Regions from separate parts of the Actinomadura rugatobispora genome, predicted to be linked through region 3. Evidence: riboswitches for the same ligand, from Rfam matches in the RefSeq annotation. Region 3 holds a riboswitch; each other region holds the start of a gene.
The links. A riboswitch is a leader RNA that binds a small molecule or an ion and turns the genes downstream of it on or off. The one in region 3 is predicted to bind cyclic di-AMP.

Region 1 (7,517 bases), 2.8 Mb from region 3:
ATGTCGTCGTAGCCGATCACGGCGATCTCGTCCGGTATGGACACGCCCAGCCGCAGCAGCTCGTTGGTGAGGCCGATCGCCAGCAGGTCGTTCGCGCAGAACACGCCGGTCGGCACCGGCGACATCTTCAGCAGCCGGTGCGCGGCGGCCCGCCCCTCGGTGGGTGACAGCGCACGCTGCGTCAGCGTGATCATCTCGCCGCCGCCGGCCTTCGCCAGCGTGCGCGCCGCGCCCTCGCCGCGCTCCACCACCGGCAGCGGGGCCGGCCTCCCGGTCACGAACACCAGGCGTTCGCGCCCGAGCGTCAGCAGGTGCGCCGCGGCGATGTCGCCGCCCGCCACATGGTCGACCTGGACGGAGCACACGTCCGGGCCGGCGTGGTCGATCAGTACCACGGCCATGCCGGACGAGGAGCGCAGCCGGTCGATCCCGGCCGGGTCGAGCCCCACCGGGACGACCAGTACCCCGGCAGCCTCGTGCTCCACGAGCATGTCCAGGTTGCGGCGCTCCTTGCGCGCGGAGTACTCACTGCTGAGCCAGAGGGCGTCGTGCCCGGCGTCGTTGAGCGTCAGCTCCGCGCCGCGGGCGACGTCGGTGGCGTAGGGGTTGGTGAGGTCCTCCACGACGATGCCGAACGCCCGGGGGCGCGGCTTGGTCGCGCGTCGATCAGAGGAGCGCCGCGGGCCCTGGCGGAGCCGCCGGGCCGACTCGTTCCGCACGAATCCGAGCTCCTGGATCGCCGCGCGAACGCGGTCACGGGTAGCTTCGGCCACGAGGTCTGGCCGGTTTAGGACATTCGAAACCGTCCCAACTGAAACTCCGGCGCGCCTCGCAACCTCGCGGATGCTGGTCTGTGGCAACTCTCTCCTCGTCCGACCCCGGGCTTGTTTTCGCAGGTTATCGAGTTTTCCGCAGGATGCCCCCGTGCGGTCGACCACGGTGTGTGTTCATACGCGTGCACAAAGTGCTTAACGGGCGCTTGACGGGCCGGATCCGGCCGCCTAGCGTTCCGAGCCGAAGCGTGGCTTGAAACGATTCACGATCTTCGTCCACGGCCGGGACGGGGGAGTCGGAAGATCGAGCGAGAAGGGACGGGTGGAGATGGCTGGCGATCAAGACCCGTCTCGGACAAGACGCCCTCCTCTCCGGCGGGACCGCCGTCCACTCCATCGTGGGCGCGTCCGTCGCACCCGGAGGTGCGTCCGCGTTCGGTTGGCCAACGAGTGCATCGTCACCTGGAGTTCCCCCATGGCGCCCGTCAACCGGCCCATCGGCCACCTCCGGCCAAGCGCGCGCTTCGGCAAGAGAGATGATCTCAGTCCGGAGGGTCCGGACCCGGCAACCAACGCGTACAGATCGAGGCCTACCCGTGCCTGTGTAGCGAACGGCTGCATCCCCGCGGTCATCACCACGGACGAGGGAGGACGGAGTGGAACAGGCCACACTCGCACGTCGTGGCACCGACGATCTGCGATTGAGCGAGGAGGAGATCCGCCTGCTCGCGCAGATCGCCAGCGGTGTCACAGCCGATGTGGCGGCACGCAAGCTCGAGCTCAGCGCGCGCACCCTGCGGCGCAGGCTTCGGACGATCTGCGATCGGCTCGAGGTCAACACCCCTATCGAGGCCGTTGTGTGGGCGGCCCGTAGGCAGCTCATCTAGGTCGACGATCCGTTCAGGGTCGCACGGCCCCGCTCGTCAGGAGGAGGCGGGCGGAATGCAGGAACCGGCAGTAGAGAAGACGAACTCCGTCCTTCCCCCGTAGCGGCGGCGTCGCCCCCTGGCAGGTAGGTCCCTGCGAGGCGTCGCCGCGGACGTTGTTCCCTACCCCCTGGCTAAGGCCCCCCGCCCAAACAACCTCCCGCCGCGTGAAGCCCTCCCCGGCACCGCGGCCTCCCCTTCGCCAAGCCCCAGGCGAGCGACGCCCCCGCGAGTGGACGAGCCCTCGGCGGGCGAACCCCCGGCGGGCGAGCACCCCAAGCGGGCAAGCCCCGAGGCGACGAGCCCCCGAGTGGACGAGCCCAGCCAGACCACCGCCTCGAGCAGGCAAACCCCAACGGGCGAACCCCTCAAGTAGCGAGCCCCCCGAGTGGACGAGTTCCCGCGCGGACCAGAGCCCCGAGCGGACGAGCCCTCCGAACGGGCGAATCCCACGAGCAACCTCGCCCTCTGGCGGGCGAGGCCCCTGAGCGGGCGAACCCTCTAGGCCGTGTCCCGTGATCATGTGACGGGGTCGCGGAGCCAGATGCGGATCGAGGCGACGTCGATGGTGCCCTGGTAGATGCGTTGTCGTTTGTCGTAGCGAGTGGCCACGGCACGATGCTGGCGGAGTTTGTTCACGCAGCGCTCGACGGTGTTGCGTTCTTTGTAGGCCTCCCGGTCGAAGACCGGGGGCCTGCCGCCTTTGGAGCCGAGTCTCGTGCGGTTGGCGGCCTGGTCCTTCTTCATCGGGATGACGGCCTTGATGTTGCGTTTGCGCAGGTAGCGGCGGTTGGTGCGAGAGGAGTAGGCCTTGTCGGCCATCGCCCTGGCCGGCCGGTTGCGGGGTCGTCCAGGGCCACGGCGCGGGATGCGGATGGACTTCAGCAGCGGGATGAACTTCGGGCAGTCCGCGTGCTGGCCCGGGGTGAGGATCCGGCTGATCGGTCGGCACCGCCGATCGGCCACCAGGTGAATCTTCGTGGACAGCCCGCCCCGTGACCGTCCCAGGGCCTCCCGACCCGCCGACGTCACTTCGTGATCTTTGCAAGCCCCTTTGAAGGCAGGTCGACGGCCGGAGCGTGCCGTGCCCCGGCCGCGTGCTGGTGCGCGCGGACCACAGTCGAGTCCGCGCTGACCGTCCAATCCTCGCCCTCGACCTCGTCGCAGCCCGCCCGCAGCCCGTCCAGGATCCGCTCCCACGTCCCATCCAGCGACCACCGGCGATGCCGGTTGTAGACCGTCTTCCACCTGCCATAACAGGGCGGCAGGTCACGCCACGGCGTGGCCGTACGCGTCCGATGGAAGATCCCGTTCATCACCGTCCGATGATCATTCCACCGAGCTCCATGCACGGTCTGTGACGGCAGCAGCGGCTCCAACAGCAGCCACTCCGCATCCGTCAGATCATGACGCTTCAGACGTTCCTCATCCACATGGATGATCTACACCAAACCGCCCCCAAAGGCCACGGGCACGATCTAGGGGAGGCGGGCCAGCAAGTGGGCGTCGAGGAAGCCCCGCTCGGAGGCCGGGTCGTGGAGCAGCCGGGCGAACGGGAGGAGCCCGGCCCCGGCCAGCAACTCGGCGAACCGGTCCGCTGGCCAGCTATAGGCGGGCGTCACCTTGTGGTCGAAGCGGACCGGCTCCGATCCGTCGGTCGCGAAGAACGAGACCAGGAGCAGGCCGCCCGGTGCCAGCACACGCACCTGCTCGGCGAGCAGCGCGGGCAAATCCCCAGGAGGGGTGTGGATCATCGAGTAGTGGGCCAGCACGCCGCCGAGCGCGCCGTCCTCGACCGGCAGGGCCTCCATCCGCGCCTCATCAAACCGCAGCGCCGGATGGGCCCGCCGGGCGTGGTCGACCATGCCCGGGGAGAAGTCGAGCCCGAAGGCGTCCAGCCCCAGATCGTGCAGCATGGCCGTCAGATGTCCAGGCCCGCACCCGACGTCGACTGCCCGCAGGTTCCCCGTCCCGCGCACCAGCTCAGCGAAGGTACCGATCATGTTCCGCGAGAACGGCTGCGTCTCCAACTGATTAGCGAACATCGACGCATACAGCTTGACGACCCCGTCGTAGGCCGCCCGGGTGTCGTCCTGATGTTCCATCACGGGGAAGGAAACTAGCATCCGCGCACGTTCGCAGTTTCTCGGCCCCGTGTCCCCCAACCCCTTAAGGTCTGGCTGTCCGATCACATGATCACGGGACAGGCCCTAGCGGGCGAGTGCTCTGGGTGGCCGAGCGCCTTGAGCGAGCGAACCCCCCGCGGTCGAGCACCCCGAGTGGGCGGGCGCTCCGAGTGGGCGAGCCTCCCGGCGGGCGAGGTCCGGGCGGGCCAGCGGCCTGGGTGGGCGAACCCCCCTGCGGGCGAGATGGGTTTGGTGTTTGAGGTGTGCCGCTTCCGGATGGTTTTCGAGAGGGATCAGGCGACCCGGACCGCCCCCGCGAACGGGCGACCGGCGATCGGGGCGATCTTCACCACGTCACCGGTCTGCGGGGCGTGCAGCATCTTGCCGTCGCCCACGTACAGGCCCACGTGGTGCAGGTCGGAGTAGAAGAAGATCAGGTCGCCCGGCTGCATCTGGCTCTTGGAGATGTGCGTGCCGGCGTTCCACTGGCTGCCGGTGTAGTGCGGCAGGCTGATCCCGACCTGCTTGTAGGCCCACATGATCAGGCCGGAGCAGTCGAAGGTGGACGGGCCCTCGGCGCCCCACACGTACGGGCGCCCGATCTTGGTCATCGCCAGCCGCAGCGCCTGCGCGGCCTTGCCGCTGCCGACGACGGGCAGCTTGGCGAGCTGGGTGGGGTCGCGCTTGACGAGCTTGCCACGCACCTTCTCATACAGCGTGGTGACCTTCTTGCGCTGCGAGTCGAGCTGGCCGCGCAGCTTCTCCACCTGCTGGGAGCGCTCGTCGGCGGACTTGCGGGCGCGCTGGGCGGCCTGCATGGCCTGCATCATGCTCGCGACGCGGGTGCCGTCCTGGGTGGCGAAGTAGCGCAGGGTCGCGGCCTGGTCGAGCATGGCCTGCGGGTCCTGGGCGGCGACGAAGGAGACGGTGGGGTCGGTGGCGCCGCCCTGCATGTAGCTGGTGGCGGCCAGGCTGCCGAGCTTCTCGCGGACGCCCTGCAGTGCCTTCTCCTGGCGCGCGGCGTTGTCGGTGGCGACCTTGGCGGCCCGCTGCGACTGCTGGAGCTTGACCTTGAGGCCGTTGTACTGCTCGGTCAGCTGCTCGAGCTGGTCGGCGAGCTTGTGCGCCTGGGTCTGCAGCTCCTTGGTGGACGGCTCGGGGTCGGCGTGCGCCGCGACGGGCGGTGCCAGCACGGTCATCGCGGCGACGGTGCCGGCCAGCGTGCCGGCGCGCAGCCGTGCGGCCGGTCTCATGCGCGAAAAGGAACCAGGGCGCGAGCGCTCCACCAACTCTCCTCTCCTCGTCCGCCTACCGAGTTAGCTGACGGGTGCGGGCAAGGAGCAGCCCGTCCGCGGCGATGGACGCGGATTGACCCCGGTCGGTCTCGGCTCCGGGAGGCTCCCGGAACGCTTCCGACATTGGGTTCCCGGCTCCCGGAACGCTGGCGGCGGCCCGTGGACTCGGCGGTCCGGCCGCCCGTGTCCGGGCGGATGTCCCGGCGATCGGTCCCGGCGGCCGATGTCAGCGCAGGAGACTAACGGAACCGGAGGGGCGTGCCAACCGGATGTGACGAAAACCCAGGTGCCGTGACCGATTCTGAGTTGAATGACTGGTATGTCTGGTATTTGGGTTGTGCTTTGCCGTATTTTGCCCGCCGTCCCCCAGAACCGTTCCGCGCGCTCACACCCTTCGTCGGGACGGGCCGCGGCCGTCCGATAACGTCGGTTGTTTGTGGAAGTCGTGATCAGGCGTGCCCGCACCGCCGACGTCCAGGACATCAGCCGGCTGGTCGGCCTGTACGCGGGATCGGGGCGCCGCCTGCTCAAGAAGTCCACCGTCAAGCTCTACGAGGACGTGCAGGAGTTCTGGGTCGCCGAGGAGAGGTTTCCCGTACCGGAGGGGGACGGCCCTGTGGCCCCCGGCGGTGGCCGGATCGTCGGATGCGGCGCGCTGCACGTCATGTGGGAGGACCTCGCGGAAGTCCGTTCGGTCGCCGTCGAGCGGGGATACGGGGGACGCGGGATCGGTCACCGCATCGTGGCCCGCCTGCTGGACACGGCACGGGAACTGGGCGTGCGAAGGGTGTTCTGTCTTACCTTCGAGGTGGAGTTCTTCGGGCGTCACGGGTTCCGTCCCATCCTCGGGACTCCCGTTTCACCAGAGGTGTACGAAGAACTCCTCCGCTCCTACGACGAAGGCGTGGCAGAGTTCCTGGACCTCGACCGGGTCAAGCCGAATACGTTGGGCAATACCCGGATGTTGCTTCGCCTGGAGGACTGACCGATGAGTAGATCCCCCCGACGCGGCAGGCACTCCCAGCCGCCGCAGCCGGGCCCGCCGCAGGGACAGGGACAGGGGTCGTACGGCCCGCCGCCGCCCTACCAGGGGCCCCAATGGCAGCAGCCGCAACAACAGCAGTGGCAGAACCAGCCGCAGTGGCAGAACCAGGCGCCGCCTCCCCAGCAGCAGGGGTGGCAGCAGCAGCCCGTCCAGGACCAGGGGTACCAGGACCAGGGGTACTACGGCGGCGACCAGGACGACGTCTCCGAGGCCGCCAGCCTGCCCCTCGCCCCCATCTACCGGCGCGCGGGCGCACGCCTGCTCGACAACGCGCTGGTGGCGGTGTTCGGGTTCGCGCTCGTCCTGCCGATCGTCATCGGCACGATCGGCCTGGACAGCGCGGGCAGCAAGACCGACACCGAGGGCGGCATCTGGAACTGGCCCATCATCTTCACGCTGTTCGCGGTCCTGTCGGTGCTGCCCTTCATTTACGAGGCGGTGCAGCTCTCCCTCTGGGGGCGCACGCTCGGCAAGCGGATGCTGCACCTGGGCGTCGTCCAGGTGCGTCCCGCCGGTGACGCCCTGACGACCACCCAGGCGGTGTGGCGCGCGGGCATCATCCACGTGGGCTACCTGATCGGCGGGTTCTTCTTCCTGGTCCTGGCCGTGATGGTGTGGGACTACCTGGCGTACGGGATGCTCCTGGTCTGGATCGGCGCTCTGATGGCCTACCTGTGGGCGATCTGGGACCAGCCTCTGCACCAGTCCCTGCACGACCGCTTCGCGGGCACGCTTGTCATCGACGAGCGGGTCGAGGACGGCGATGCGGGTTACGACGAGTACTCCGAGTACAGGGAGTAAGGCGGGACATGGCGGCGGCGGATCAGTCACCGAAGGCCGACCCGCTCCCCGACGAGGGGCCTCCTGACGAGGGGCCGCTCCCGGAGGTCGTTCCCGGCCTGGCCGAGCCGGGGCAGCGGCTGCTCGCCCGGATCGTCGACACGCTCGTGGTGGGGCTGCCCGTGGTGGCGGTCGTCCGCGAGGTGGTGCCGGCCGCCGACTTCGACGTCGTCGCGCCGCCGGCCGTCGCCGGTTTCCTGCTGCTGTACGAGTGGATCCAGCTCTCCCTGTGGGGGCGCACGCTCGGCAAGCGTTTCGCGGGCATCGAGGTCGTGCGGTTCCCCGTCCCGGAGGGGGCGGCGGCGCCCGCGGACGGTGCCCTGGGAGCCTCCCAGAGCGTTTCTGAGGTCGCTGAGGGGCCTTGGGTCGGCTCGGGTCTGCCGGGCGTGCGCAGCGCGGCTCTCGCGGCCTCAGGGGGCGTGCCGGGGGCGCCGGGGCCCGTCACGGCCCGGCGGGACGTCGAAAGCGCGCCAGAGCCCTCCATAGCGGCGGAAGGCGAAGGCGCCGAAGAA
Region 2 (7,517 bases), 1.2 Mb from region 3:
CGCCCGCAAGGTCTCCGGCTTCTGCGTGGCCGGGATCCTGGACGCCGACGTCGAGGGCGGCCGGCCGTACGTGGTGAGCGAGTGGGTCGACGGCCCCTCCCTGCTCCAGCTGGTGGCCGAGGAGGGCCCGCGCGGCGACGCCGTGGCCGAGCGGCTCGCGGTCGGCACCGCGGTCGCGCTGGCCGCCATCCACCGCGCCGGCGCGGTGCACCACGACTTCAAGCCCGCCAACGTCCTGCTCGGCCGGGACGGACCCCGCGTGAGCGACGTGGCCGTCACGCCCGCGCTGGACGCGGTGGACGCCGCCCCCAACGGCCGGGTCTCCGACGACCCGTCCTACAAGGCGCCCGAACAGCTCAGCGGCATCGACATCGGCCCGGCCGCCGACGTGTTCGCCTGGGGCGCCACGCTGCTGTACGCGGTGACCGCGCGCCCGCCGTTCGGGGACGACGCGCCCACCGAGGTCATGCAGCGGATCATGTACGACGACCCGGACCTGAGCGCGTTCCCGGAATACCTGCGGGGCATCGTCGCCGAAGCCCTGGCCAAGGACCCCGCCGGGCGCCCGACCCCGGCCGGGCTCCTCGAACGGCTGCTGGACGAGTCCGGCCCGCTGGCCGAGCGGATGCCGGAGGGCCTGGTCGCCGAGGGACGGGCGCTGGCACGCGGCACCACACCCCCGCAACCGCAACCGCAGACCGCCCCCGCCGCCCCCGCCGCCCCACCGGCCGCGCCGCCCCCGCCTCAGCCGCCGGAGCGGCCGTCGAGCACCGCGCCGGCGTCGTTCGGGCAGGGAGCGCAAACGGGCGGGGACGGGTCGTCCAGCGGGGACCCGTGGCCGCCGGAGGAGCCCGCCGAACTCACCCGCGTGGACTTCCCGCTGCCGTTGCAGAGCGCCGCCGTCCCGCCCGCGAACGCGCCGGTGCACGAGGACGCCGCCACGCAGGCCATCCCGTCCGTCCACCCGCGGCCGCAGCCGCCCGCCCAGGCGGATCCGGCCGACCGGACCGAGCCGACGCCGCACCTCATCCCCGGCATGGGCGCCTCCCGCGACGAGGACGAGCGGAACTCCACGGCGGTCCTGTCGCTGCCGCCCGAGGAGCCGCGCCGCGGCGTCCCCGGCGCCCTGGACCGGCTGACCCGGCTGCGCCCCGGCAACCACCTGCTCGGCGTGGCGCTCTCGCTGACGATCGGGGTGCTGGTCGGCGTCGCGATCATCGCGCTGGTGCTGCTGCCGCAGTGGCGGGACGACGCCGGCGGCTCGCCCGGACCCGGGGCCGCGCCGCCCGACGACCGTCCGGTGAGCGCCGTCCCCGACGGGTTCTCCGGAACGTGGAAGGGCACAGCGGTCAATCCCTCCCGGGGCGCCTCGTTCCCGATCGAGGTGACGTTCACGGCGGGCGAGAAGACCGCCAAGGCCGTGTACCCGCGGAGCCACTGCACCGGGACGCTCACCCTCACCGAGGGGACGAACCGGCAGCTCACCATGGCGCTGGCCATTCCGAAGCCGTGCACGAACGGCACCGTGCAGGTCAGCCGGCAGCCGGACGGCACCCTCCAGTACGCCTGGAGCACGCCCGGCCAGCCGCAGCTCGGATACCAGGGAAAGCTCACCCGCGGCTGACCCGTGCCACCTCCGGCCGGAATGCCGATTTAAGCGTGATTTAAGGGCTCTTTTCGCAGGAGATCCATTAAGGTACCTCCGGGCCGATCGATCATCTCGGCCACCCGCGGGCACCGCGTACGGTCCCGCCGGAGAGAAGGAGAACTCTTGCGGACTGTCCACCGAAGGGTCCTCGTCGTCGGCGCGGCCGCCTCGTGCGTCACCGCCGCCGGCGTCCTGCCCGCCTCCGCAGCCCCCGGGGCGGGTGAGCCGGTCACCGTCACCGCGGCGCGGGGCACCCCGCTGCCGGGCCGGTACATCGTCACGCTGAAGTCCGGGGCGTCCACCGCCTCGGCGGCCCAGCGGGTCCGCGCCACCTCCGTCAAGCGCTTCGACGGGGTGCTGAACGGCTTCGCCGCCAAGCTGAGCACCGCGCAGCTGGACAAGCTGCGCCGCGACCCGGCGGTGGCCGCGATCGAGCACGACCAGGTCGTCAAGCTCGTCGCCACGCAGAGCAACCCCACCTGGGGCCTGGACCGCATCGACGAGCGCCCCCTGCCGCTGTCGAAGTCCTACACCTACACCTCGACCGGCACCGGCGTGAACGCCTACGTGATCGACACCGGGCTGGCGCACAGCCACCCCGAGTTCGGCGGCCGGGCCAAGACGGTCTGGGTCGCGCCGGAGTTCAACGGCGACGGCTGGGACCACAACGGGCACGGGACGCACGTGGCCGGCACCATCGGCGCCAAGACCTGGGGCGTGGCCAAGAACGTCAACGTGCGCGGCCTGCGGGTGCTGGACGCCGACGGCTTCGGCTCGGTGTCGACCATCGTCCAGGCCGTCCAGTGGGTGCAGCAGAACGCCGCCAAGCCCGCCGTGGCCAACCTGTCGATCGGCGGCCCCAAGTCGGCGGCGCTCAACACGGCCGTGCAGCAGCTGTCGCAGTCGGGCGTCTTCGTCTCGGTGGCGGCGGGCAACGAGAACCAGAACGCCTGCAACACCTCGCCGTCCAGCGCGGGCTGGGTGATGTCGGTCGGCGCGACCACGATCTACGACAACCGGGCCACCTGGTCGAACCACGGCTCGTGCGTCGACATCTTCGCGCCCGGCTACGGGATCACCTCGGCCTGGCCCGGCGGCGGCAAGTCGACGATCTCCGGCACGTCGATGGCTGCACCGCACGTGAGCGGGGTCGCGGCGCTCTACCTGGCCGGCAACCGCGGGGCCACGTTCCCGCAGGTGCAGAAATGGCTGAACGACAACTCAACAAAGGGAAAGATCGGACGGCTGCCGTCCGGGACCGCCAACCGGCTCCTCTACAAAGCGGGTCTGTGAGCCCGGTCACGTAGGATGGCCCGGCCATCGAGCCATCCCAGGTGCCGCTGGGGTTTAATCTTGGCGAGGATCTTACAGTTCGTTGGCATCCGGCCGCCGAGCCGCCCGTTTCGGGCGGGGCGGCGGCCGGCCACGCCGAGTCCCGCGGCGCTACCCCGCCCGGGAGCCGGGGACCCACAGCCATCAGGTCCGGGGGCGCGCCCCCGGACCAGACCGGCCGGGGTGAATTCACCACCCGTGACCGCGGGCGGTGATAGGGCTGACTCCCGGCCCGAATCCGTCAGCTAACCCGGTAGGCGATCGAGGAGAGGAGAGGACGTGGAGGAGACCCCCAACTCCACCCGCCGCTGGCCCGCCCGGCTACGGCGTCCCGCCTTGGCACTCGCGGCGCTCGCCGGTGCCCTGCCGCTCGCCGCGGGCACCGCGCCCCCCGCTCAGGCCGAGCCCGGCGACGCGGGCCGCATCCGCAAGCTGAACGCCCAGATCGAGAAGCTCGACAAGGCGTACGGCGGCGACCTGGCGAAGCTGAAGGACACCCGGTACAGCGTCAAGGTGGCCCTGGACAAGACCAAGGTGCTCAGCAAGGACCTCCAGACCGCCCGCGGCCTGGTCGCCCAGCTCGCCGCCAACCAGTACATGACGGGCGGCGCCGATCCCTCGGTCAACGTCCTCTCCAGCGACGACCCCTCCAACGCGCTCAGCAACCTCAGCCTGGTCAGCCACGTGGCGCAGAACCAGTCCGCCCAGGTGCAGCAGATCCAGAAGCTGGTGAACGAGCAGGAGAAGTCCAAGCGCGAGGCCGAGCAGAAGATCAAGGAGCTCGAGAAGGAGATCCGCGACCTGGTCAAGGAGAAGGCCAGGATCAAGGCGCTGGTCAAGAAGTACAAGCCGGAGTCGCCCAGCGTCGGCATGGGCGGGGTCACCCCCCGCATGCTCAAGGCCAAGAACAGCATCGACATCGAGTTCGGACCGTTCCCCACCATCGGCTGCTTCCGCGGCGGCGTCGACGCCCAGGACCACGCCACCGGCCAGGCCTGCGACTTCATGGTCAGCACGGGCGGCTCGATGCCCTCGGCCAACGGCCGCGCCCAGGGCGACCAGACCGCCGCGTACGCCATCGCCAACGCCAGCAGGCTCGGCATCAAGTACGTGATCTGGCGCCAGCGCATCTACGACATGCGCAGCCCCGGCTGGCGCAGCATGGAGAACCGCGGCGGCACCACCGCCAACCACTTCGACCACGTCCACATCTCGGTCTTCTAGACCGGGGGCGCAGGTCATGCGCTCGCCTTGCGCATCAGGTGCGTGTACGTCCGGATGTCGACGCCGCGTTCGAGTAGGACGCCGGCGAAGCGCGTGGTACCCGTTCTCGCGCATCGACGGCACACCGGCCCGCTCAAGGACCGGTTTCCAGGCCTCAGTACGGCTGATCGGCGTGCGCTGACGAGTCGTGAAGACCAGCCGCGCCGTGACGGGCTTATCGTCCGGGACCCGCCAAGGCAGGGTCAAAGGAATCGGCCATCATTTCGCCGTCTCGCTTGGGCGCTCGCGCCGCTTTCTAGGAGGCTGTGCCATCACCCGGCACCCATGGTGCAGTGCGAGTCGATGGTGTCAGGTGTTGAAAGCCATGACGTAGACGGTCAGGGTGCTGGGGTCGGATGTGTCGATGACCACTTGGCGCACGGGTGCCTCTTGTTCAGGGTCGATGGGGTCGTGGATGCCTTCAAAGTGTGAAAGCTGATCCAGATGCCAGCCCAGGTTGTCGCCGGAGCCGGGTTGGATCGCCGACAGGCCGGGCTTGGGCCTGGGAAGGCCGCTGCCGTGCAGGAAACGCTGTCGGATAGACGCGGAAGTCTAGAACTTCGGCACATAGCCCAGGTTCATTCGCCTCCGGCGGGGGCCTCTGACTCTGGGAAGCCCATTCCGCGCCCGTGACGGTCGTTGCGGGATGGCCGCTTATCTATCAGGTAGACGCTAACCATCGCGCGGCCGCCGGCCGGCCCTCCGGCGAACGGCGGTCACGTGGTGCGCGCCGCCGGAGCTCGAAGCGACGAGGCAGATGGCCCAGTCCGCACCCCGGGTCCCACCCTTTACCGTGCGGACGACCCCGCCGCCGCGAACAAGATAGCGAGTACCGCGCCTCCGGCGGGCCTCCGGCTCTGGGACCGCACCCCGCGCGGCTAGGAGGCCCCGGCGGGGTCGGCGGGGTGGAAGTAGACGGTCGCGCTCACCCACGGCCCGTCCTCGGTGATCTCCTCGTGCAGGATGAGGTCCTGCACCTTGACCGGGCCCAGTTCCTCGATGGAGTCGGCGACCCTCCGCAGCAGCGCGGGCACGTCACCCTGGTCCCGCCCCTTCGGATTCGCCTGGGAGAAGTGCCGGATCGTCCATGAGGGCGTCATCCGGCGATGATGCCAGGTTCCGCGATCAGTCGGTCGTGAGCGCGGGCCGGCGGCGGCCCGACCGAATAGGCTCCCCTGCATGTCCAGCCATGTCGGATTCGTGCGTTCCTGCTGCGGCGAGAAGCACGACGAGTTGCCCCAGCACTACTCCTCCGAGGCGCCGGCGTACTGGTCCGAGGAAATCGCCGCGCACCCCGACAGCGAACTCACCTCCGACCAGTGCGTGATCAATGGAGAGCACCTGTTCGTGAAGGGCCTGATCGAGATCCCCATCATCGGCGGGGACGTCTTCTCCTGGGCCGCCTGGGTGTCGCTCAGCCCGCAGAACTTCGCCCGCATGAGCGAACTGTGGGAGAGCCCGGGCCGTGAGAACGAGCCGCCCTACTTCGGATGGCTGGCCACAGAACTGTTCCTCTACGACCAGAGCACGCTGAACCTGAAGACCCACGTCCACACGCGACCGGTGGGCCGGCGTCCCTCCATCGAGCTCGAGCCCACCGACCATCCGCTGGCCGTCGAGCAGCGGACCGGCATAAGCACGGAGCGCCTGCAGTGGTTCGCCGAACAGCTGATGCACCCCGAGGCGTGAGGTTCGGTGGCACGTGATCGGGGGCGTCAGGCGGTCGCTGTCTCGACGGTGGGTTCGTGGCGGACCTTGAAGTTGACCGAGTTGGCGATGAAGCACATCCGGTGGGCGCGTTCGTGCAGTTCGGGCGTGAGCGCGGCCTGGTCCGCGGTGGCCACGGTGACCTTCGGCCGCAGGACGACCTCCTCGAAGTGGCCGCCGTCGCGGGTCTCGACCATGGTGCCGTGCGGGCGGTCGGTGTACCCGGTGACGATCACCCCGGCGCCGACGCACAGGTGCAGGAACCACAGCATGTGGCACTGCGACAGCGAGGCCACCAGGAGTTCCTCGGGGTTCCAGCGCTCGGGGTCGCCGCGGAGCGCGGGGTCGGAGGACGCCGGAATGACCGGTTTGCCGTCCGCGGTGAGTTCGTGGGCGCGGTCGAAGTCGCGATAACCGCTGGTACCGGTGCCGCGGTCGCCCGTCCAGGTGACATCGAGTTCGTAATGATGGGTCCTGGCCATGTTCGTCCCCTCCGGTTCGCTAGGCGCTCAGCCTCTGCTTCAGGGACCGCCACGTCTTCCGCACGAGCCAGACCAGCGCGATGAAGAGGAAGAATGAGAGCGGCGCCGGTGTGAAGGGCATGTCGAAGACGACGACCGCGGCGAAGCAGAAGAGGAACCACAGCCCGCCGATGAGCGGGAGCAGAGCCTCTTTGACCTGCCTGCGGTGCGTGGATCCGCGCAGGGACCACAGCGCCCAGGAGGTCGCCGCCACCCCGACCACGCCTATCAATGCGATCTGCAGACCGGCCCACATGACGACCCCCTGCGGAGATCATCCCTAGTGGTGGCCGCCGCGACAAGGGGCGGCGTGGAAGACGCGGCCTGGAAAGACCGAACGGGCGCCCGGGGTGGGCGCCCGTTCGGCGGCGGTCAGCCGGCGTAGCTGGGGAGGGTGCGCTCGTGGGCGTCGCGGAGTTCCACGAGCGGAATGGAGAACAGCTCCTGGGCCTCGCCGTCGGAGCCGAGGGTGGAGATGTCCAGGGAGTCGCCGCCGATGACGCCGAGCTGGGAGACCGGGACGCCCGCGGCCTCGCACAGCTGGACGATGCGGCCCTCGCCGCCGGGACGGATGGCGACCACGGTGCGGGCGACCGACTCGCTGAACAGCGAGACGAACGCGTCCCCGCGCAGGGTGATCTTGGCGCCGAGGCCGCCGCGCAGGCAGGACTCCACCAGCGCCTGCGACAGCCCGCCGTCGGACACGTCGTGCGCGGCCGTCAGCAGGCCCTCGCGGGCCGCGTTGACCAGGACCGAGGCCAGGGCGCGCTCGGCGGCCAGGTCGACCAGGGGCGGCAGGCCGCCCAGGTGGCCGTAGACCACGTGCGCCCATTCGGAGCCGCCGAACTCCTCGCGGGTCTCGCCCAGGAGGGCGAGGGTGGCGCCGTCGGAGGTGAACGACATGTTCACGTGGCGGCGCACGTCGTCGTGGACGCCCAGCACGCCGATGACCGGCGTCGGGTTGATCGGCGTGCTGCCGGTCTGGTTGTAGAAGCTGACGTTGCCGCCGGTGACCGGGACGCCCAGGTACTGGCAGGCGTCGGCCA
Region 3 (7,517 bases):
CGGTCGGTGGCGACGACGCCCAGCAGCGGCCAGCCGGACGCGGACACCAGGTCGCGGACCGACTCCAGGCCCGGCACGGGCGTCACCGGACCCGCCACGGCGACCACGCCGGCGCCGTCGTCGGCGCCCGTGTCGATGTCCTCGAAGGCGTGCACCTGGATCGTCGCGCGCCTCGCGGCGGCGGGGCGGCGGGCGGGCTCGGCGGCCGTCCGGGCAGGCTCACCCGACCTCCTGGCGATGACCGCCGTGCCGGAGCCGGGGGCCTTCGACCCGGCCCGCACGACCGACGTCCCGCCGCCGGACGCCGGGACGGTGCTGTTGACGTTTCCGCCGGGCTCGCCATCGCCGCTCTCGTCGTGGGGCGCGGCGTCCGCTTCGGCTTCGGGCTCCGGTTCGGCGGGGGCCGCCTTGAGGACGCCGGCGTCGTCCCCGTACGCGGCGGCCGCGATCCGCGACAGCAGCTCGGCCGGCAGCGGGCCGCCCGTGCTGACCAGCACGACCCGCTCCACCCCCGCCCGCCGCGCCGCCAGCCGGATCCGGCGGCCCAGGTCGGCCGCCTCGGCCTCGCCGCCGTCCGCCCGGCCCAGCAGCGGGACGCCCAGCCGCCGCGCCGCCCGGGACTGCCCCGGCACGGTCGGCCGGAACATCTCCGCCACGACCGCGACCAGCACGCCGCCGACCAGCCCGACCAGGCCGGCGATCGCCGCCAGCATCACCACCGGGTTCGTCCGCTCGGCCAGCACCGCCGGCTGCACCACCGTCGCGGTGCCCGCCGTGGTCAGGTCCGTCCGCAGCTCGCTGCGGCTGGTGCGCAGGTCGCTCAGCTCCGCGGCCACCCGCTCCCGCTCGTTCGCCGCGCCGATGTCGGGCACCGGCACCGCGCCCGCCCGCCGCGACAGCGGGCCCAGCTGCCCCTCCAGCTCCCGGATCCGCTTCTCGATCGCGGCCAGCTGCTGGGTGATCGCGCCCTGGTTGGACTGGTTGATCTCGGCGACCACCGCGGCCCCGAGCGCGTCCGTCAGCCGCCGCGCCACCGCCGCGTCCGGGTCCTTGATCGTCAGCTCCACCACGGTGGACGTGCCGAGCCCGGCCACCGTGATCTCCTTGGCCAGCTTCACCGGGTCGCGGACGATCCGCTGCTCGCGCAGCACCCGGTCCAGCAGCGTCCGCCCGGTCGCGAACGCCTTGACCTGGCTCACCACGATGCTGACGCCCGCGTCCCCGGCCGCCGCGTCGGTCGCCCTGCTGCTGGCCTGCAGCCGGGACGTGGCCGAGTGCGGCGGCTCCTGCCCGCCCATCACCAGGCCCACCAGCACCACCGGCAGCACGGTCATCGCCAGCAGGAGCGCCCAGTAGGTGCGGACCACGCGCGCCGCGACTTCGTCGATCTCCACGATCTTCCCTCCGGCCTCGTCAGGCCGAGCGTAGGAACCGCCCGAGGAGATCGAATCGCCCATCGAGACGAGCGTCCGCTACGTCATTTGGTGGGGGCCGCCACGTCGTGCGGGGCGGCGGGGGCGGGGTCAGCGGGGTTTCATGCCGGCGCGCATCGCCAGGGTGATGGCCTCCAGCGCCGAGTGCATGTCCAGCTTGGCCAGCAGGTTCTGGGTGTGGGTGCGGACCGTGTTGGCCGACAGGCCCAGCCGTTCGGCGATCTCCGCCCGGTTGAGGCCGTCCACCATGCACTGGAGGACCTCGCGTTCGCGCGGGGTCAGCTCCGCCAGCAGCCGGGCGCCGCCGTTGGGCTCGGCGCCGTCCGCCAGGAGGCGGCGCAGCACCTCGCCCGCCACGTCGGGCGGGAGCCAGCCGCCGCGGTGCGCCGCCCCGCGGATGACGCGGGCGACCAGGTCGGCGCTCTCGGTCTTGGACAGCCAGGCGATCGCGCCGTGCCGCACCGCCCGCACCATCGCGTCGACCTCGGCCATGGCCGACAGGATCACCACCCGCATGCCGGGATGCCGCTCCCGGACGCGGTCCAGGACGTCCAGGCCGCTCTCGGCGCCGAGGGTCATGTCCAGCACCACCACCTGGGGGCGCTCGGTCGCGGCCAGCGCCAGGGCGCGCCGCACGTCGGCGGCGATCGGCAGGATCACCAGGTCGGGCTCCCGGCCCAGCCGGGCGGCCAGCGCCTCGGCGAACAGGGTGTGATCGTCCACGATGAGGACGCGGATGGGCGGTCGCATCCCCGAACGATCGCCGTTCGGCGGGCCGGGCGGATCCTGCAAACGCTGTACTTCGGCATGGATTCCGGTTCTGGACAGGCCGGCCCGCCCGAGCGAACCGCGCGTAATCGGCCGGTCGGATCCCGCGGGCGGCGGGGGCACGGTGGGACGGGGGAAGAGCCGGGCGCGGACGCCCGCGGCGGGCGCGGAGTTCACGGCCGTCCGGAGCCGGTCAGCCGCGGGGCGCGGCGTTGACCGGCCGCCACCGCCTGCCGAAGCTGTGCTCATCGATCAAAGGGGGCGCGGAATGCGGGCAGGGGGAGTTTCATGAAGGTCCTGATCACCGGGGGCGCGGGCTTCATCGGAAGCACGATCGCGTCGGCGTTCGCCGAGCGCGGAATCGTTCCGGTCGTGCTCGACAGCCTCGTCACCGGACGGTCCGAGTTCACCGAGGGAAAGATCTTCTATCAGGGCGACATCGCCGACGGGACCGTGGTGGACGAGATCTTCGCCGCCCATCCCGACATCGCCGTCGCGGTCCATTGCGCGGCGCTCATCGTGGTGCCCGACTCGATGTCGGATCCGCATCGCTATTACCAGGTCAACCTGACCGGGACGCTCAGTCTCGCCGGCCATCTGATCCGCAACGGATGCGACCGGATGATCTTCGCCTCGACGGCGGGGATGTACCGCCCCGGGCCGGACCTGTCGGTGACCGAGGACTCCGCGCTGGAGCCGCAGAACCCCTACACGCGCTCGAAGATGATGGCCGAGCTGCTGCTGGAGGACCTGTGCGCCGCCTACGGGCTGCGGGTGGTGTCGCTGCGCTACCTCAACCCGATCGGCGCCGACCCGCGGATGCGCACCGGCCTGCAGAGCAGCAAGCCCACGCACGCGCTGGGCAAGATGATCGAGTCGTACGAGCTGGGCGTGCCGTTCCGGATCACCGGGGTGGACTGGGACACCCGCGACGGCACGGCGGTTCGCGACTACATCCACGTGTGGGACATCGCCCGCGCCTTCTGCGAGGCGGCGGCGCGGTTCGACGCCATCGTCCCGCATGACCAGAACGGTTCCGACGGAAAGAACGGAAAGAACGGCGCGGGCGGCGGTGGCGGCCGCAGAACCGGTTACCAGGTCATCAATCTCGGCACCGGCGGCGGAACCACCGTGCGGGAACTCGTGGACGCCTTCCGCGGCGTCGTCGGGGACGGTTTCCAGGCGGAGGAGGCGCCCGCCCGCCCCGGCGACGTGGTCGGCGCGTTCGTCAATCCCGCCAAGGCGCTGGAATTGCTCGGCTGGAAGCCCGAGTACTCCATCGAGGACGCCATCCGCCATTCCCTGGAATGGGCCGCGCTCCGGAGCCGCACGGACGTGGCCTGAGCCATGACCTGATCTTCGGGGGCCGCCGCCCGCGCGGTGGGAACGGACGTGCGAGAGTATGGGATCGGTCACACGTTCGGTACCCCCGAGGAGGCGCGTTGAGCGGCGATGTGCGGATCACCGTGACGCGGACCCTGAGCAAGGAGCAGCAGGCGCGGCGGGAGCGGCTGATCGAGGCCGCGCGCCTGCTGGCGTTAGAGGGCGGCTACGCCGCCGTGACCATGCACGACGTGGCCGACCGGGCCGGTGTGGCCCGGGCCACGGTCTACCGCTACTTCGCCACCAAGGACCACCTGCTGACCGAGGTCGCCGCCACCTGGGCGCACCGGATCACCGACGACATCGACGCGCTGGCGGTCGGGGGCACCCCGGTGGAGCGGCTCACCGCGATGCTGGAGCGGATCGTGCGGGTGGCGGCCGAGGAGCTCACCCTGACCTCGGCGATCGTCCAGGCGGTGACGGCGGACGACTCCAGCGTGGACGACGCCCGCACGGTGCTCTTCCTGTTCGTCCGGGACCGGCTGGCGGCGGCGATCGGCGGCCCGGTCCCGGAGCGGGAGGAGGTCGAGATCGTGCTGGGCCACGTGCTGCTGGCCGGCCTGGTCAGCCTGGCCTCGCTGCGGCGGCCGGTGGACGAGGTCGCGGCGATGGTGCGGACCTCCGGCCGGCTGGTGCTGGCCGGGGCCATGGCGGGCAGCGGCGCCGCCGGCCCCTGAGCCGGCCCGTGAGTCGACCTTGAGTCGGCCCTGGGCCGTCCCGCACAGGGTGTGACGTATCTCACCGTCCGGCCCGCGCGGCCTCTCGCGGGGCGTTCCGCGGAGCCTCTCCCGGGGTTCGCCGTGCGCTGTCCCTGGTGGCCGCGGGCGTCGTCCGCCGGACCGGCCAGGGCGTCCCCTCGGCGCGTACGGGCACCCGTTCGGCCAGGGCCCGCGCCAGCATCAGAGCCCCCACCGCCACGAGCGCCAGGCCCACCAGACCCGCGCCCGCCAGGCCCAGCAGAGTGATCAGCAGCAGGCCCAGATCCGGCCCCATCGTCGTCCTCCCGCCCCATGACTCGACTTTGAAGTCCGGATCCTTCCCCGATGTCGGGACCTGATGCGTCCCAGGGGCGGACTTTGTTCCGGTCCTGAGTGCTTTGCCCCAGATTTGCGCTGAGCTGGAAGTTTGATACCTTCTGTCCAGTTCTGGTGATGCGACCCATGCGTCGTCGGAGCCGGCGAACCCGCCCCGTAGGGGTCGGAACCGCCTCAACGGTCGCGTGTGCGGACCAACGAACCCGCGCGAACCCGTGTCCATCTGATCGCAGTGCCGGCGGCCCTGAAGGCCGCCGCTCCGCCGAGTCCATTCCACGCCGACGACGGCGTCCGGAGCCGGGGACCCAACTCTCTGGGGTGAATCGGCGCACGTCTGTGCGCCGTAGGGCGACTTCCACGCCCGAATCCGACAGCTAACCCGGTAGGCGGCCTTGGAAGGAATCAGGAGACCCCTGCTTTGTCGTTCCGTACGAACCCCGCTTATACGGCCCTGCTCGCCACTCTCCGTGACCGTGCGAGCGAGCTGACCTCCCAGACCATCGCGCTGCGCGGCCGTGCGGCCGCCGGCGTCGTCGGCGGCGTCGCCCTCGGCGCGCTGACCCTCGGCTCGGCCGTGGGCGCCGTGGCCTCCTCCGACTCGTCCACCGGCAGCACCGGCGCCGTCGCGGGCGCCGCCGCGGCCGGCAAGAACGGCCACGGCACCGTCCGCGCGGAGGGGCTGGCCGAGAAGACCGGCTCCACCGCCCAGAACGCCGAGGCCGCCCGGAACGAGCCCGGCTCGGGCGAGAAGGCCCAGTCCGCCAGGGCGGCCAAGACCACCCAGTCCGCCTCCGCCCAGCAGGTCCTGAAGCTGGCCGAGAAGCAGGTCGGCATCTCCGAGGGCAGGGGCGGCCAGACCAAGTTCCACGACTGGTACGTCAGGAGCAACGCGGCCAAGGCGACCGCCGCGCGCGACGGCGGCTCGGTGTCCAGCTACAACGGCGCCCAGTGGTGCAACATGTTCGTGTCCTGGCTGGGTGCGCAGACCGGCACGAAGGGCATGGGCGCCGACGCCTACACCGTCGCGCACGCCAAGTGGTTCGAGAAGACCGGCCACTGGGGCCACAAGGCCAAGCCCGGCGCCGTGGTGTTCTTCAACTGGAACGGCGGCGGCGTCGAGGGCATCCAGCACGTCGGCATGGTCGTCAAGGACAACGGCGACGGCACGATCGACACCATCGAGGGCAACACCAGCAACAAGGTCATGAAGAAGACCCGCGACGAGGCGCAGGTCGCCGGGTACGGCTACCCCCAGTACCGGGGCTGACCCCGACCCGCTCGTGCGCCCAGGGCGCCCCGCCATCCGTGGCGGGGCGCCCTCCGGCGTTTCCGGACGGGGCACAGGTGATGTTCGACTGCGCGCCCCCCGACCGACCGATGGTCTTCCACGCCCCGTGCACGAAGGAGGAGAACCTGGACCAGACCGGGCTCGACGCCGTCCGGCGGCGCGCGCACCGCGATGCGGGGGGACGGGGAGGGAGCGCGGCGTGGCTGACATGCGAGCACCGGAATGGGCGCGGGACGGCGGGCGCGGTGCCCGCCGCGACATCGTCATCGTCTGCGACGACGTCGACGGGCCGGGCGGCGTCCAGCGCTGGGCGCACGGCCTGGCCGGGCTGCTGTCCGGACGCGGCCACCGCGTCACCCTGGTCGGCGTCACCCGATCGGCGGAGGCCGCCCCGCACGAAGCGCGCGAGGCGGCTCGGGCGCGGCCGTACGCCGTCGAAACTTTGCACGAGTCCTGGCCGCTGCCCGCCCTGGAACGGCGTCCACGCACGCTGCGCAACCGTCTCGACCTGCGGGCGCGGCTGCTCGACCGCAGGCGCGCCGCGACCAGGAGGGACGGGGCCGTCCGGCTGGCGGCTCTGCTGGATGGCGCCCGCCCCGGCGCCGTGGTGATCGTGGCGCAGGTGTGGGCGATGGAATGGGTGCGCCTGGCCGGGCTGGGCGGCCGCGCCGGGCTGCGGGTGCTGGCGCTGCCCGCCGAGAACGCCGGCCACACGCCCCACACGCTGCTCGCCGTGCCCGGCCGCGCGGCCGTGCCGCGCGAGCCGGTGATCGCCTGCCTGGGCCGGCTGTCGCACGAGAAGGGCGCGGACCTGGCGATCGAGGCCTGGGCGTCCATGGCGGCCCGGCATCCGCGCTGGCGGCTGCGGCTGTACGGGGCGGGCCCGCGCGAGGGCGCGCTGCGGGAGCAGGCGGAGCGGCTCGGCGCGGCGGGCGCGGTGGAGTTCGCCGGGGTGGCGCGGGACGTGCCGGACGCGCTGGCCCGGGCGTCGATCTTCGCGCTGCCGTCCCGCCGGGAGGGCTTCCCGACGGCGCTGCTGGAGGCGATGGCGGCCGGGCTGCCGGCGGTCGCGTTCGACGGCGCTCCCGGCGTCCGCGACCTGGTCACCGACGGGGCGGACGGGCTGCTGGCCCGTCCCGGCGACACCGCCGGGTTCGCCGCCGCGCTGGACCGGCTGATCATGGACCCGGAACTGCGGGAGCGGCTGGGCGGCGCCGCGCCGCGCGCGGCCCGCCGGTTCGAGGCGGGCGCGGCGCTGGACCGCTGGGAGCGGATGTTCGACGTGCTCCACCGGGAGCCGTCCTCCGCCCGGACCACGGCGCCGGCGGCGCCGCGCGTCCCGGCCGCGTCTGTGGCCCGGGCCCTGCGCCGGGGCGGGGTTGGACCCCGATCGCCGAAGCCGATTGGACCTGTGCCCGGTGACTGAACCGGCCCTAGCGTACGGACCATGACCCATCCGATCCTGTTCCTGCTGGCCGCCACGACGCTGATCGTGATCCCCGGTCCGAACCACCTCTACATCGCCGCGCGCAGCGTGGCGGACGGCCGGCGGGCCGGCATCGCCTCCGCGCTGGGCGTGGAGACCGGCACGCTGGTGCACGTGGCGGCCGC
Region 4 (7,517 bases), 310 kb from region 3:
CGCCGTCGGGACGCTGTTCACCGCCCTCATGATCGTGCCGGTGCTGTTCGGCGCCAGCCAGTTCATGTTCGGCGGGGGCGGCGCCGGCAGCGCGGGATGCGTCGACACCACGCAGGCGGGGGCGCAGCCCGCCGAGGCCGGTGACGCCAAGGCCATCCCGGCCGACTACCTCGCCCGCTACAAGAAGGCGGGGCAGGAGTTCGGCATCCCGTGGAACGTCCTGGCCGCGATCGGGAAGGTCGAGACCAGCCACGGCACGTCCAAGCTGCCCGGGGTGAGCAGCGGCGAGAACTACGCCGGCGCGGGCGGGCCCATGCAGTTCCTGGACCCCACGTTCAAGGCGTTCGCGGTGGACGGCGACAAGGACGGCAAGAAGGACAGGTACGACCCCGACGACGCCATCCCGTCCGCCGCCCGCTACCTCAAGCACAACGGCGCCCCGCAGCGGATGCGGACCGCCATCTTCATGTACAACCACTCGTGGGACTACGTGAACCTCGTGCTCGACTGGGCCAAGAAGTACGTGGGCGGCGACTTCACGGTCGTCCAGTCGAACGGCGTCGAATGCCAGGACAACCAGCTTCCGGCCAACGCCAGTGGGCTCGTCCAGCAGATCATCGCGTTCGCCATGGCGCAGCGCGGCAAGCGCTACATCTTCGGCGCCAACGGCCCGGACGCCTGGGACTGCTCCAGCATTCTCCAGGCGGCGTACCGCACCGTGGGCATCGCCATCCCGCGGACCACCTTCGAGCAGTGGCCGTTCGGAGTGAAGATCAAGAAGGGGCAGGAGATTCCCGGCGACCTGGTGTTCTTCAACTCCGGTCCGGGGACGTCGTCCAACAATCCCGGGCATGTCGGGATGGTCATCGCCAAGAACAAGATGATCGTGGCGAGCTGCTCGACCTGCGTGCCCAACATCGGGGTGAAGCCGTACCAGAAGTCGGACTGGATCGGCACGACTCGGCCGCTGGCCCGTCCCGACATCCAGCGCAAGATCTCCGAACTGGCCGCCCAGCCCCAGCCCGGCGGCTGACCCGGCGGGCGCGGGGCGGGGTTGACTCTCGCACGTGAGGGTTTACGGTCGCGGCATGCGACTGCATGCTGTTCTGCCTGATGAGAGCACCGCCGCCGATCCCGGGCGCATCGTCGAGCTGGCCGTCCTGGCCGAGGAGCTCGGGTACGGAGGGGTGTGGCTGCCCGACCATCTGCTCCCGCCGGAGCCGTTCGGGCCGGTGTACGGCGGCGTCTACGAGCCGTTGATCACCCTGGCGCACGTCGCCGCCCGCACCTCCCGGATCCGGCTGGGCACCTCGGTGCTGGTGCTGCCGCTGCGCGACCCGTTCACGCTGGCCAAGCAGGTCGCCACGCTGGACCGGCTGTCGGGCGGACGGTTCGTGCTCGGGGTGGGGATCGGCTGGGACCGGGCCGAGTTCGCGGCGGTCGGCGCGGACTTCGCCGACCGGGCGGGCCGGACGGACGAGGCGCTGCGGCTGCTGCGGCACCTGCACGCGGAGGGCGGCGGGCCGTTCGAGGGGGAGCGTTTCGGGTTCGGCACCGGCGTCTTCGAGCCCCGTCCGGGCGGCGGGCGGGTCCCGGTCATGGTCGGCGGCATGAGCGACGCCGCCCTGCGGCGGGCCGCCCGGCAGGCGGACATGTGGCAGAGCGTCGACACCACTCCGGAGAACTTCGCCGTCCTCGCGTCGCGCGTCCGGGAGCTGGCCGGCCGTCCGCTGGAGGTGGGGGCGCGGGCCGGGTGGAGCGAGAGCCTGGCCGCCGAACTGCCCGCCTGGGACGAGGCCGGGGCCGACCATCTGGCGGTGCATTTCGAGGACGTCCCGGAGACCGCCGGCCGGATGAGGGAGCTGGCGGCCGCCGCGCCACCGCCCCGCTGACCGGTTCCTGCCGGGGCGGTGGCGCGGCGGGCGGTCTCAGCAGGTGAAGTCGATGTCCGAGAAGCTCTCGTAGTGGTCGGCGGTGTAGTACATGCCCTCGGCGCCCTGGTCGCCGGCCGTGACGATGCGGCGGGCGCCGCGGTCGGGGGAGCCGGGGGTCTCGACCGTGTACTCGTGGTAGTAGCCCTGTGGCTGGTCGGGCAGGAGGCCCTCGCGGTTCTGGAAGACCGTGCCGTCCTAGGGTGCGAATTGTTCGCCTGTGAGGTCGGTTGGGTGAGCATGCGGGTGATCAAGTGATCCGGCTTGACGGTGTGTGTTGGTCTCTGTACTTTCGGTAGCGCGATCTGGGACGCCGGGTTCGATGTCGGCGTGCGGGGCCCCCTTTCCACCGGAGTGATGGTCTGGGGCCTCCCCGTCGCCTCTGGTCGAGCCCACTTGGCCAGGTCGCGTAGGGAACCGGCCTCCCGGGAACGGACCACGCACAGGATGCGTGTCGCCGCCTCGGGGTCGAGTACGCCGGGGACCAGTGCGTCCAAGACCGTTCGGGGCGCGCGGCTGAGCAACTTATGCACAGTCCTTAGGAACGGTACGGGTACGGGCCGTCCTGGCCGTGTGGAACGCGCGCGTACGGCGCCGACCTCAAGGGGGTGAACCGCCGGTTAATCCGATCGACATCTCGCTCGCGCGTGGCATGCTGGCCGCGTGGAGCCCGAGATAAGGATCCGGATCGCCGACGAACTGCTGATGTTCCTGCCGGCCGCGCGCCGCCGCCCCAGGCAGGGGGTGGCGCATGGCGGGACGTCCACGCTGGGGCACATCGTGGAGTCCCTGGGCGTGCCGCTGCCCGAGATCGGCGCGCTCATGGTGGACGGCGAACGGGTCGAGCCGGGCTACCAGCCGGCGGCGGGCGACGAGGTGGCGGTGCTGGCCGTGCCCAGGCCCCAGCCCGTCCCGCTCGACGCGGGCGAGGTCGCGCCACGGTTCCTGCTGGACGTGCACCTGGGCACCCTGGCCCGCCGCATGCGCCTGCTGGGGCTCGACACCGCGTACCACAACGACATGGACGACCCCGCGCTCGTCGTCCAGGCCAACGAGGAGGGCCGGGTCCTGCTGACCCAGGACCGCGGCCTGCTGCGGCGGCGCGCGCTGTGGTTCGGCGCGTACGTGCGCGGCTCGCGCCCTGACGACCAGCTGCGCGACCTGCTGGGACGGTTCGCGCCCGTGCTGCGGCCGTGGACGCGCTGCACCGCGTGCAACGGGGTCCTGGCCACGGTGGGCAAGGAGGAGGTCGAGCGGGAGCTGGCCGACGGCACGCGCCGCAGCTACGACGTGTACGGTCGCTGCACCGACTGCGGCCAGGTCTACTGGCGGGGCGCGCACGGCGGGCACCTGGAGAAGATCGTCCACGAGGCGGTGCGCGCCGTCGCGGCGGCCCGTACCGGCGCGGACGGCGCCGGCCCTGAGGGCTCCGGCGCCGGGGTGCCGGAAACGCCGGAGAGCGCGGCCTCCTGAGACGCGGCCCGCGGCGTTCCGGCATGATGCCGGGCAGGGCAGGGCCGGGTGGAGAGGGGCTGGTTGCGATCAACGTTGTGGTGGGCGCGGCGATCATTTCCGGCGGGCGGCTGCTGACCGCGCAGCGGGCGGAGCCGCCGGAGCTGGCCGGGGGCTGGGAGTTCCCCGGCGGCAAGGTCGATCCGGGGGAGTCGGACCAGGACGCGCTGGTCCGGGAGTGCCACGAGGAACTGGGCGTCAAGATCGCGCTGGGGGCGCGGATCGGCGGCGACTGGCCGCTGAGCCTGGGCGGGGTGCTCCGCGTGTGGATCGCCGGGATCGTCGAGGGCGAGGCGAAGGCCCTGGAGCACCTGGCGCTGCGCTGGCTCGGCCCGGACGAGCTCTACGACGTGGACTGGCTCGCCGGTGATCTTCCCGTGGTGGAGGCCGTCCGCCCCTACGTGCCCGGCGGCGCCCCGGGCGGCTGAGCGAGCCCGGGAACGCCGCCGGTTCGCGGGTCACTCGATGCGGTTGGCCCCGGCGAAGTCGGAGCGGTCGGACATCTTGGAGATCTTGACGACGTCGCCGGTCCGCGGCGCGTGCAGGTACTTGCCATCGCTCAGGTAGATGCCCATGTGGTGCAGGCTGCCGCCGAAGTACACCAGGTCGCCGGAGCGCAGCTCGCCCTTGCTCACCTTGCGGCCCTGCCCGTACAGGTCGCCGGTGTAGTGGGGGAGGCCGGGCTTGCCGACCTTGCCGTAGGCCCAGACGACCAGGCCGGAGCAGTCGAAGCTGTTCGGCCCCGCGGCGGCCCAGACGTAGGGGCTTCCGAGCTTGCCGAGGGCCTTGCGGGCCATCTTCGCGGGGAGCCCGGAGCCTTTCACGGTGGCGCTGAGCCCGGTCTTGGGGTCCTTGGCCGTGGTGGTGGTCAGCTTGTCGAGCTGCCTGGTCACCTCGTCCACCTTGGCCTTGGCGGCCTGGCGGGCGGTCTCGGCCTGGGCGGCGGCCTGCCGGACCTGGGCGGTCCTGGCGGCGGCCGCGTTCCGCGCGCGGTTGGCGGCGTCGATCTGGGCCTGGAGCCCGTTGACGGCGGCGGCCCGGCTCTGCACCAGGTAGGCGGAGGCGGAGAGGCCGGTGGCGTCGCCGGCGCCGAACAGCATGTCGGGGCTGCCGGTCATGTAGTTCGCCGCGGCCAGGCGGCCGAGTTCCGTGCGGGCGGGCGCGGCCTGGGCCTGGAGCGTGGCGGCGGCCTTGGCGGCGGCCTGTTCGGCCTGCTTGGCCTTGCCGAGCTCTACGCGGGTCTTGTTGTAGCGCTCGGTGAGCTTCTCGGCCTCGGTGTTGAGGGCGTCCAGCCGCTTGCGCAGTTCGTCCTCGCCGGGGCCCGGCGCGCGTACGGGGGAGTGGACGGCCGCCTGTGCGGCGGCGATGGGGGTGCTGAGCGCAACGATCGCCAGAGTGGGCACGGCGAAGCGGCGCTTCCAGGGGACCGGAGTCAAACCGGTGTCTCCTCTCCTTGGCCGCCTACCGGGTTAGCTGACGGGTTCGGGCCAGGAGTCGCCCTACGGCGCACCCGGAAGTGTGCGCCGATTCACCCCGGGGGCCTGGGTCCCCGGTTCCCTCGCGGGATTCGGCGGTACGGCCGTCGTCCCGGGGGGCGGGACTTCCAACGACCGGATCTGCAGGAGACTACAAAGAGAGGGCAAAGTTCGCCAAATAGAGCAAATGTGACAGATGGGGCGGCGGTCCGGGGCGGAGAGGCCGTACGGCCAAGTAGACTCAGTAGGTCGCACGTCTGCGGCGGATCCCACCACTCTCACCCAAGGCGAGACCGCATGCCCATCTCCACGCGCGATGACCTCAGGAACGTCGCGATCGTCGCCCATGTCGACCACGGCAAGACGACGCTGGTCGACGCCATGCTCTGGCAGTCAGGGGCCTTCCGCGAGAACCAGGACGTCGACGACCGGGTCATGGACTCCAACGACCTGGAACGTGAGAAGGGCATCACCATCCTGGCCAAGAACACCGCCGTCCGGCACGCCGGGATGACCATCAACATCATCGACACCCCCGGCCACGCCGACTTCGGCGGCGAGGTCGAGCGCGGGCTGTCCATGGTCGACGGCGTGGTCCTGCTCGTCGACGCCAGCGAGGGCCCGCTCCCGCAGACCCGGTTCGTGCTGCGCAAGGCCCTGGCCGCGCGGCTCCCGGTGATCCTGGTCGTCAACAAGACCGACCGCCCGGACGCCCGCATCGACGAGGTCGTCGACGAGACCTACGAGCTCTTCATGGACCTCGACGCCGAAGAGGACCAGATCGACTTCCCGATCGTGTACGCCTCCGGCCGGGCCGGCCGGGCCTCCCTCGCCAAGCCCGGCAACGGCGAGATGCCCGACAGCCCCGACCTCGAGCCGCTGTTCGACGTCATCAAGCAGACCATCCCGGCCCCCTCCTACGACCCCGACGCCCCCCTCCAGGCGCACGTCACCAACCTGGACGCCTCCAGCTACCTGGGCCGGATCGCGCTGTGCCGGGTGCACTCGGGCGTCATCAAGAAGGGCCAGCAGGTCGCCTGGTGCAAGCGCGACGGCAGCGTCGAGCGGGTCCGCATCAGCGAGCTGATGATGACCGAGGCGCTCACCCGCAAGCCCGCCGACGACGCCGGACCCGGCGACATCATCGCGCTGGCCGGCATCCCCGACATCATGATCGGCGAGACCCTCGCCGACCCCGACGACCCGCGCCCGCTGCCGCTCATCACGGTGGACGAGCCCGCCATCTCGATGACCATCGGAACCAACACCAGCCCGCTGGCGGGCCGGGGGAAGGGCACCAAGGTCACCGCCCGGCTCGTCAAGGACCGGCTCGACCGCGAACTGGTCGGCAACGTGTCCATCCGGGTCCTGCCGACCGAGCGTCCCGACGCCTGGGAGGTCCAGGGACGCGGCGAACTGGCGCTGGCCATCCTCGTGGAGAACATGCGCCGCGAAGGCTACGAGCTCACCGTCGGCAAGCCCCAGGTCGTCGCCAAGGACATCGACGGCAAGCGGCACGAGCCGGTCGAACGGCTCACCATCGACATCCCCGAGGACCACCTGGGCGCCGTCACCCAGCTCATGGCGGTCCGCAAGGGCCGCATGGAGCACATGACCAACCACGGCACCGGCTGGATCCGGATGGAGTTCCTGGTCCCGGCGCGCGGCCTGATCGGCTTCCGCACCGAGTTCCTCACCGAGACCCGCGGCACCGGCATGGCCCACCACGTCTTCGAGGACTACGAGCCGTGGTTCGGCGAGCTGCGCACCCGCCCGTCCGGATCACTGGTCGCCGACCGCACCGGCGCCGCCACCGCGTACGCGATCATCAACCTGCAGGAGCGCGGCACCTTCTTCGTCGGCCCCACCACCGAGGTCTACGAAGGCATGATCGTCGGGGAGAACGCCCGCTCCGACGACATGGACGTCAACATCTGCAAGGAGAAGCAGAAGACCAACATCCGCTCCTCCACCGCCGAGGCCACCGAGACGCTGACCCCGCCGCGCCTGCTCACCCTTGAGGAGGCGCTGGAGTTCGTCCGCGAGGACGAGTGCGTCGAGGTCACCCCGTCCGCCGTACGGCTGCGCAAGGTCGTCCTGGACGCCAAGGAGCGCGAACGCACCCGAGCCCGAGCCAAGCGCGCCGGCTAGGAGTGTGGTCTGGGGGGAGGTGTTCACCTGGGGGGCTGTGTTGGTCCGGGGGGCCACCCCCCAGACCCCCGGGTCGGGGCGATCGGCCCCTTCGCTCGCCTGGCGGCTCGCTACGGGGCCGCCCACCCCGGCAAGGGGCTCCGCCCCCTGCACCCCCTGACCACCACCGAACGTGGACTTCAATCCCCACAGGTCAACGCACCACCAATGAGCCGATGGGCTTGTGCGAGGTCTTGGGCCCCTCAATTGCCCCTGCGGTGGTGATCGGGGGTGCGGTGATGGCTGTCGGGGGGTGCAGGGGGGCGGAGCCCTCCCTGCCGGGGGAGTGGGGGCCGGCCCCCACCGGGGTGACCGGTCCCGTAGCGAGCCCCCAGGCGAGCGCAGGGAGCGCTCGCCCCGCACCGGGTGGTGTGGAGGGTCGCCCCTCCACAATGAAAAGACCTCTTCT

Region 1: linked by a shared signal. The riboswitch ahead of ACZ466_RS15765 (NlpC/P60 family protein) and the one ahead of ACZ466_RS29160 (CHAP domain-containing protein) in region 3 are both predicted to bind cyclic di-AMP.
Region 2: linked by a shared signal. The riboswitch ahead of ACZ466_RS23515 (coiled-coil domain-containing protein) and the one ahead of ACZ466_RS29160 (CHAP domain-containing protein) in region 3 are both predicted to bind cyclic di-AMP.
Region 4: linked by a shared signal. The riboswitch ahead of ACZ466_RS30475 (C40 family peptidase) and the one ahead of ACZ466_RS29160 (CHAP domain-containing protein) in region 3 are both predicted to bind cyclic di-AMP.

What each region holds. Positions count from the first base shown of each region.
Region 1 covers NZ_AP029191.1:3,687,982-3,695,498, reverse strand. Annotated here, with positions in the region: gene ACZ466_RS15785 (LacI family DNA-binding transcriptional regulator) at 1-860, opposite strand, end outside; gene ACZ466_RS15780 (LuxR C-terminal-related transcriptional regulator) at 1,430-1,660, shown strand; one part of gene ACZ466_RS15775 (IS5 family transposase) at 2,219-2,775, opposite strand; one part of gene ACZ466_RS15775 (IS5 family transposase) at 2,775-3,117, opposite strand; gene ACZ466_RS15770 (class I SAM-dependent methyltransferase) at 3,178-3,807, opposite strand; gene ACZ466_RS15765 (NlpC/P60 family protein) at 4,119-5,078, opposite strand; cyclic di-AMP (ydaO/yuaA leader) riboswitch at 5,115-5,235, opposite strand; gene ACZ466_RS15760 (amino-acid N-acetyltransferase) at 5,557-6,105, shown strand; gene ACZ466_RS15755 (RDD family protein) at 6,109-6,966, shown strand; gene ACZ466_RS15750 (RDD family protein) at 6,975-7,517, shown strand, end outside.
Region 2 covers NZ_AP029191.1:5,300,404-5,307,920, reverse strand. Annotated here, with positions in the region: gene ACZ466_RS23525 (serine/threonine protein kinase) at 1-1,624, shown strand, start outside; gene ACZ466_RS23520 (S8 family peptidase) at 1,772-2,941, shown strand; cyclic di-AMP (ydaO/yuaA leader) riboswitch at 3,080-3,256, shown strand; gene ACZ466_RS23515 (coiled-coil domain-containing protein) at 3,260-4,204, shown strand; gene ACZ466_RS23510 (hypothetical protein) at 5,122-5,343, opposite strand; gene ACZ466_RS23505 (DUF2199 domain-containing protein) at 5,423-5,932, shown strand; gene ACZ466_RS23500 (OsmC family protein) at 5,959-6,432, opposite strand; gene ACZ466_RS23495 (hypothetical protein) at 6,452-6,727, opposite strand; gene purL (phosphoribosylformylglycinamidine synthase subunit PurL) at 6,844-7,517, opposite strand, start outside.
Region 3 covers NZ_AP029191.1:6,508,159-6,515,675, forward strand. Annotated here, with positions in the region: gene ACZ466_RS29135 (hypothetical protein) at 1-1,457, opposite strand, end outside; gene ACZ466_RS29140 (response regulator transcription factor) at 1,524-2,183, opposite strand; gene ACZ466_RS29145 (NAD-dependent epimerase/dehydratase family protein) at 2,490-3,545, shown strand; gene ACZ466_RS29150 (TetR/AcrR family transcriptional regulator) at 3,668-4,261, shown strand; gene ACZ466_RS29155 (hypothetical protein) at 4,323-4,577, opposite strand; cyclic di-AMP (ydaO/yuaA leader) riboswitch at 4,885-5,022, shown strand; gene ACZ466_RS29160 (CHAP domain-containing protein) at 5,193-5,885, shown strand; gene ACZ466_RS29165 (glycosyltransferase) at 6,349-7,332, shown strand; gene ACZ466_RS29170 (LysE family translocator) at 7,354-7,517, shown strand, end outside.
Region 4 covers NZ_AP029191.1:6,819,829-6,827,345, forward strand. Annotated here, with positions in the region: gene ACZ466_RS30450 (C40 family peptidase) at 1-1,033, shown strand, start outside; gene ACZ466_RS30455 (TIGR03619 family F420-dependent LLM class oxidoreductase) at 1,089-1,892, shown strand; partial or broken gene ACZ466_RS30460 (guanyl-specific ribonuclease) at 1,929-2,111, opposite strand; gene ACZ466_RS30465 (Mut7-C RNAse domain-containing protein) at 2,595-3,404, shown strand; gene ACZ466_RS30470 ((deoxy)nucleoside triphosphate pyrophosphohydrolase) at 3,428-3,871, shown strand; gene ACZ466_RS30475 (C40 family peptidase) at 3,902-4,879, opposite strand; cyclic di-AMP (ydaO/yuaA leader) riboswitch at 4,886-5,026, opposite strand; gene typA (translational GTPase TypA) at 5,216-7,069, shown strand; gene ACZ466_RS30485 (FHA domain-containing protein) at 7,516-7,517, opposite strand, start outside.